3 regions of the Pseudarthrobacter sp. NPDC058196 genome follow, and region 2 is predicted to be linked to each of the others. Evidence: riboswitches for the same ligand, from Rfam matches in the RefSeq annotation. Region 2 holds a riboswitch; each other region holds the start of a gene.

Region 1 (2,257 bases), on a different contig from region 2:
CCGGTCCGGAGGTCCGTCCAGGAGCACGGCGGGATCCGAGGCGGAGCCCGGCTGCAGGACCACGATCCGGTCCACCAGGTCCTTCCAGACGGAGACCCGGTGCTCCACCACCACCAGGGTGGCTCCGGTCTTGTCCAGGCAGCGCGCCACGGCGTCGCGGACCTCCAGGACACCGTCCGGGTCCAGGTTGGCGGTGGGCTCGTCCAGCAGGATCAGCCCCGGGCGCATCGCGAGGATGCCCGCCAGCGCCAGGCGCTGTTTCTGCCCGCCGGAGAGGGCCGACGTCGGGTGGTCCAGCGGGAGGTGGGACAGCCCGACGTCGGCAAGCGCCTCGTGCACCCGCGCCCAGATGGCATCGCGGGGCACGGCAAGGTTCTCGGCGCCGAAGGCGACGTCATCCCCCACCCGGGAGAGGACCACCTGCGTCTCCGGGTCCTGTTGCATGAGGCCGGACCGGCCGCGACGCTCGCGAGGTGGTGCGCCGTCAACCAGCAGTGAGCCGGATTCATCCGCGTCGCCGGCCTCACCGTCGTCGTTGATGTCACCCAGGACCCCTGCGAGGGCATGCAGGAGCGTCGATTTCCCGGCACCCGAAGGGCCGAGCAGGAGCACCCGCTCGCCCGGGCTGATGTCCACGTCGAGGGCGTGGACGGCAGGCTTTGCCCGGCCGGCATGACGCCAGCCCCAGCCGCGGGCCGTGATGGCGGCAGGGCGCACGCCTCCTGCGGCGTCCTGGGAGGGTGCCATCAGGAGAAGACTGGCTCCGTTGCAGCCTTGCGGGACGCGAAGGAGCTCAGCACCCCGGTGCGGGCCAGGCCACGGGTGGCGAGCCAGGACAAGGCGCCTGCGAGGACGGCGCCGGACACCGTGGTCAGGACGATGTAGGCGAGCTTGTCTGCGCCCGGGTAGGCGATGTTCCAGCCCCACGGCGCGAATGAGTCATTCAGGCCGCAGAAGAAGCCCGCCGCCGCACCAGCCAGCAGGGACACGGGCAGGTTGAACTTGCGGTAGACGAACACTGCGAAGATGATTTCCGCCCCCAGACCCTGGATGAAACCGGAGAAAAGGACGGAGGCGCCATACTGGGAACCCATCAGGAGCTCGCCCGTTGCGGCCACCGTTTCGCAGAACAGGGCGGCTCCGGGTTTGCGGATGATGAGCATTCCCAGCACGCCCGGAATCATCCAGCCGCCGGCCAGGATCCCGGTCAGGGGCGGGTAGGCGGCGTTCATGGGGGCCGAGAGGGCGGCGGCGCCCTGGTCCCAGGCCCAGAAAATGACTCCGCCGGCGATGGCCACAAGGGCCGCCACCACGATGTCGACGACGCGCCAGGACCTGCTGGTGGTCTTCTTGATTGCTGCAGTACTCATGTGATCCTCCTGGGTAACAGGAGGGGAAAGTGGCTCCGGCTGGCGGACTCTAGCCGGTCCGGCCGGACACTTTGAGAACTCGACTCCCTTGCGCCGGTACTAACCGGATCAGGTTCGAGGGTCTGCGGCTGTCCCGCACTCTCAGCGCCCACCTGCGGCTCCCGGCATAGCCAGGTTGTCCGACGGCGGCGCTCCCCTGTCGTTTTTAAGTGTTGATATTCGTTGGGTAACGCGTGTAAATACTGCCCGGATTGGGCGTGGTCAAGTTTACACCCGCAGGGACTGATCGGCGGCCTTGACGGCTGCCGGACCGGATGTGACCGCGGACCGCCTTTGCCGGCCCGGAAAGTATCCCGGCCATGCCCTTGCCCGGACGAGTCCTGGTGTGCGGCTAGGCTGGAGGCAGTCCGTTTTCCGCCCGCAAGGAGTACTAGGAATGAACCTTTTCATCAAGCTGCTCGGTACCGGGGTGAGCCTGGGCGCAGGCCTGGTCGGCACCAAGCTCGTCAACACCATCTGGGAGAAGACCACGGGGCAGAAGCCGCCCAGCGGCAAGGGCGAGGACGTGCCCACCAGCCTGAGGTCGGCATTGACCTTCGCACTGATCTCCGCCTCCGTCAGCGCGATCATCCAGGTCCTGGCCAACCGCGGCACCCAGCGCGCCATCACCCGGTTCGCCAAGACGCAGGACATCGTCTAGCTACTGGCGGTTTTCGCCGTCGTCGTGGTTGTCCGTCCGGGCAGCCTCGGCGGCGGCTTTTTGCACTACGGCCTCGAGTTCATCCGCGGCGAGCAGTTCCCGGTGCAGGTGCTTGGTGCGGTAGCCGGCCCGGCCCACCATGTGCGCGGACACCGGCACCGTGAGCAGCTGGAAGATCCAGGCCACC
Region 2 (2,257 bases):
CCCCCTTTCAGTCATTGAATAATGCGGCCGCCGAGCACGACGTGTTCCAGCCTGCCGATGGTCTCCGGGACCGCCCGTGGATCCTCACGGCACACGATCACGTCGGCGCGTGCGCCCTCCTCCAGGCTGTCCGCTCCGAGCCAGCGGCGGGCTGCCCAGCACGCTGCATCCAGTGCTGCAGCCATCGGCAGGCCCGCACCGTGCAGGGCGAGAATTTCGTCCGCGATGCGGCCGTGGCGGATGACGCTGCCGGCGTCCGTTCCGGCGAAAATGCGTACGCCGGCGGCGTAAGCCTGCGCTACGCGCTCCAGCCTCCGCTCCCAGAGGGACCTCATGTGGGCCGCGTACCGTGGAAACTTGGGCTCCGCTTGGGCGGCAATGTCCGGGAACGTGGCGATATTGATGAGGGTGGGCACGATCGGCACGCCTTGCTCGGCGAACCGGGGCAAGTGGCGGGGCAGCAGCCCGGTGGCGTGCTCGATGCAGTCGATGCCGGCGTCGAGCATCTGGTCCAGGGTGTCCTCGGCGAAGCAGTGGGCCGTCACCCGCGCACCTTCGTCATGCGCGGCACGGACGGCGTCGCGGACGACGGCGGCGGGAAAAGAGGGCGCCAGGTCACCGGCGCGCCGGTCGATCCAGTCCCCCACCAGTTTGACCCAGCCGTCACCGTCCCGGGCCTGCTTGCGCACGGCCTCGACGAGGCTCTCGGGTTCGACTTCGTGGGCGAAGCCGCGAAGGTAGCGCCGGGTCCGGGCGATGTGCCGGCCCGCGCGGATCAGTACCGGGAATTCCTTGCCGCCCTGCATCCAGCGAGTATCGGCCGGCGAACCGGCATCACGGACCAGCAGGGTTCCGGCGTTGAGGTCCGCCAGCGCCTGTGCCTCCGCCACGGCGGCCTCCACCGGACCGGCCGGCCCCAGCCCGATGTGGCAGTGGGCGTCCACGAAGCCCGGCAACACCCAGCCGTCAAGTACCCGGTCAGGTGGCGGTGCGGGCCGGCGGAAAGTGAGCGTGCCGTCCACGGACCAGAGTCCGTGCCGCACCTGCTCCGGCGCAGCCAGGACAGGTCCGCGAAAGTGAATGATTCCTGCCATCCGGGCATCCTTTCGTTGCCCGGTCAGGCTAGCATCATCGATTGTTACATCGGGCTTCCGGAGGGCTGTGGTAGCTTCGTTGCTGACCACACGGGTGCCCTTGCAGGGGCTGAGATCGGGCTGACGCAGCCTGCGACCGTTGAACCTGTCCGGGTAATGCCGGCGAAGGAAGTGAGTATTCCCTTGAGTACGCAAAACACCCAGTTGAACCCTGCCCTGCTGCCGTCCGGTTCCGATTCGGCCAGCGGTCCCGACACCGGATCCACACCGCCGGTGACGCAGTCCCTGGCATCGCATTCCCTGGCATGGATCGACGATGCCAGTTCCGGGATCCGGGTACCGGTGACGGAAATCGCCCTTGAGCCATCGCCGAACGGCACGCCGAATCCCCCCTTCCGGACCTACCGGACTGCGGGCCCCGGCAGCGACCCCGTGCGCGGGCTGCAGCCCTTCCGCGCCGAATGGATTGTGGCGCGCGGGGACACCGAGGCCTACACCGGCAGGGAACGCAACCTGCTCGACGACGGCCGCTCGGCCGTGCGCCGCGGAGCAGCCTCCGCGGAGTGGAAGGGCGCCCGGCCGGTGCCCCGCCGCGCCGTCGACGGCCGGACAGTAACCCAAATGCACTACGCCCGGCAGGGCATCATCACGCAGGAAATGCGCTTCGTGGCGCTGCGGGAGAACTGCGACGTGGAACTGGTCAGGAGCGAGGTGGCCGCCGGGCGCGCCATCATCCCGAACAACATCAACCACCCCGAGTCCGAGCCGATGATCATCGGCAAGGCCTTCCTGGTGAAGATCAACGCCAACATCGGCAATTCCGCCGTGACGAGCTCCATCGCCGAAGAAGTGGACAAGCTCCAGTGGGCTACCCAGTGGGGCGCGGACACGGTGATGGACCTGTCCACGGGGGACGACATCCACACCACCAGGGAATGGATCATCCGCAACTCTCCCGTCCCGATCGGAACCGTGCCGATCTACCAGGCACTGGAAAAGGTCAACGGCGAGGCCAACGCGCTGACCTGGGAAATCTTCCGGGACACGGTCATTGAGCAGTGCGAGCAGGGCGTGGACTACATGACCATCCACGCCGGTGTCCTGCTGCGCTACGTCCCGCTTACGGCCAACCGGGTGACGGGCATCGTCTCGCGCGGTGGATC
Region 3 (2,257 bases), 330 kb from region 2:
GGACGGCAGCTTCAGGGCCGCGACGGCGGCGCGGGCATCGTCCACGGCCGCTGCCGGATAAGGCCCTGGCAGTTCTAGTTCGGCCCGCAACGCACCCAGTGCCTCTTCCAAGGCGTTCCGATGGTCGCGGACATTGGGAGCCAACCGATGATGTGACACAAAAGTCAGCGTAACTCCAAGTCCTGGGTTTACGCAGGCCCGGGGCCGGCAGCGTCCAGCGCGTCGAGCAAGGAGGCGGCAGCGGCCGCGGGATCCGCCGCCTCGGTAATGGCACGGACCACCACGATCCTTCGTGCACCAGCCTCCGCCACCTGGTGAACGTTCCCGTGGTCGATGCCCCCGATGGCAAACCACGGCACCGGGTTGGATGCCTCCGCGGCGGCCCTGGCGGCATACTTGACCAGGTCAAGCCCGACGGCGGTCCGGCCCGGTTTGGTGGGCGTGGCCCAGACAGGTCCCACACAGAAATAGTCCAGGTGGGAGGGTCCGGCAGCGGCGGCGAGTGCGGCATCGACCTGGTCCGGGCTGTGGCTGGACAGCCCGACGGCGGCATTGCCGTTCACCAGCGTGCGGGCGGCAGCCAGCGGAAGGTCCTTTTGGCCGATGTGGAACACCGGTGCGCCGGACAGGACAGCGATGTCGGCCCGGTCGTTGACGGCCCACAGCCGCCCGTGGCGCACCGCCGCATCCTTCAAGACCGCCAGCAGGTCCAGTTCCTCTGCGGCTTCAATGCCCTTGTCGCGCAACTGGATAATGTCCACGCCGCCGGCGAACGCGGCATCCACGAACCGGGCAAAGTCGCCGCGGTCCCGGCGCGCGTCCGTGCAGAGGTACAGTCGGGCCGCCCCAAGGGCAGGAAAGGAGGAAGGGGACATATTCATGCCTGCCAGCCTAGTTCCTCTAAACTGGGCTGGTACTGCGGGAGCCCGCGGCAGCTGTCACAAAGCGCCGGGCTGAGAGGGCGTCAGAGCCGACCGCTTGACCTGATCCGGCTAATACCGGCGTAGGGAAGGAACCACGCCATGGCTACCTCCAAGAACTGCCTGCCCGGGCCTGCCGACGACGCCATCCGGGCCGACGTCGCCGTCATCGGTGCGGGAGTGGTGGGACACGGAATCGCCTGGGAAGTCCAGCGCTCCGGTCGGTCCGTTGTGCTCATCGATGACGCACCAGGGGCCGGCGCCAGCTGGGCCGCTGCCGGCATGCTGGCCCCCGTCAGCGAGCTGCACTACCAGGAAGAGGACCTCCTGGACCTCATGCTCGACGCATCATCCCGTTGGCCTGGCTTCGCTGCCGGCGTCGCCGCCGCCGCAGCCGGTGCCGGGACCGGCTACCTGACGACCCCCACCCTCGCCGTCGGTGTCGACGCCGCAGACCGGCGGGCGCTGATGGACCTGCGCGCAGTGCAGCAGGCCAGCGGCCTGGAGGTGGAACCGTTGACCGTGCGTGAAGCCCGCAGCCGCGAACCCCTGCTGAGCCCGGGGATCTCATGCGCGCTGGACACCCCGGCGGACCACCAGGTGGACCCGAGGAAACTGATAGCGTCCGTGCGGCTGGCCCTCGCCGCAGGAGCGCGCGAAACCCCGGAGCTGGCGGTCGCCGGCGCCGGTGAGGGGTATGCAGTACCGGAACGCGCGGCCGGACTGCTGTGGAGAGACGGGACGGTGGCCGGCGTCCGCCTGGGGAGCGGCAGCACTGTCCTGGCGGCGGAAACGGTGGTGGCCAACGGCCTGCACGCCGCGTCCCTGGACGGCCTGCCCCACGGCCTTGAACTGCCTCTGCGCCCGGTGCACGGGGACATCCTCCGGCTTTCCGTGCCCCGGCACCTCCGCCCGCTGGTTACCGCCACGGTGCGCGGGCTGGTCCACGGGATCCCGGTGTACATCGTGCCCCGGGAGGACGGGACGGTGGTTATCGGCGCCTCCCAACGGGAGGACGCGCTCTCCGACGCCGTGAGCGCCGGCAGCGTGTACCAGCTGCTCCGGGACGCCCAGGCGCTGGTTCCCGCCGTCGCCGAACTCGAACTCCTGGAATGCACCGCCCGTGCGCGCCCCGGGACCCCCGACAATGCACCCCTGCTGGGCCGGGTTGCGGTGTCCATGGGATCCGGCGGTCCAGCGGACGGGCACATACCGGGGCTGATCATCGCCACGGGGTTCTTCCGGCACGGAGTCCTGCTCACTCCTGCCGCAGCGGCGATCTGCGCAGCACTGCTGGACGGCGCAGCCGATCCCCGCTGGGCGCCGTTCAGCCCGGA

What was found. A riboswitch is a leader RNA that binds a small molecule or an ion and turns the genes downstream of it on or off. The one in region 2 is predicted to bind thiamine pyrophosphate.
Region 1: it holds a riboswitch for thiamine pyrophosphate, as region 2 does, so the genes downstream of both, ACFVVC_RS08735 (ECF transporter S component) here and thiC (phosphomethylpyrimidine synthase ThiC) in region 2, are expected to answer to the same signal.
Region 3: it holds a riboswitch for thiamine pyrophosphate, as region 2 does, so the genes downstream of both, thiO (glycine oxidase ThiO) here and thiC (phosphomethylpyrimidine synthase ThiC) in region 2, are expected to answer to the same signal.

The regions. Positions count from the first base shown of each region.
Region 1 is NZ_JBHVVN010000005.1:120,250-122,506, reverse strand. It holds gene ACFVVC_RS08740 (ABC transporter ATP-binding protein) at 1-747, opposite strand, end outside; gene ACFVVC_RS08735 (ECF transporter S component) at 747-1,370, opposite strand; TPP riboswitch at 1,438-1,578, opposite strand; gene ACFVVC_RS08730 (DUF4235 domain-containing protein) at 1,807-2,070, shown strand; gene mnhG (monovalent cation/H(+) antiporter subunit G) at 2,071-2,257, opposite strand, start outside.
Region 2 is NZ_JBHVVN010000003.1:17,890-20,146, forward strand. It holds gene ACFVVC_RS05170 (amidohydrolase family protein) at 12-1,094, opposite strand; TPP riboswitch at 1,175-1,282, shown strand; gene thiC (phosphomethylpyrimidine synthase ThiC) at 1,278-2,257, shown strand, end outside.
Region 3 is NZ_JBHVVN010000003.1:351,743-353,999, reverse strand. It holds gene ACFVVC_RS06635 (RNB domain-containing ribonuclease) at 1-159, opposite strand, end outside; gene thiE (thiamine phosphate synthase) at 189-881, opposite strand; TPP riboswitch at 909-1,028, shown strand; gene thiO (glycine oxidase ThiO) at 1,023-2,257, shown strand, end outside.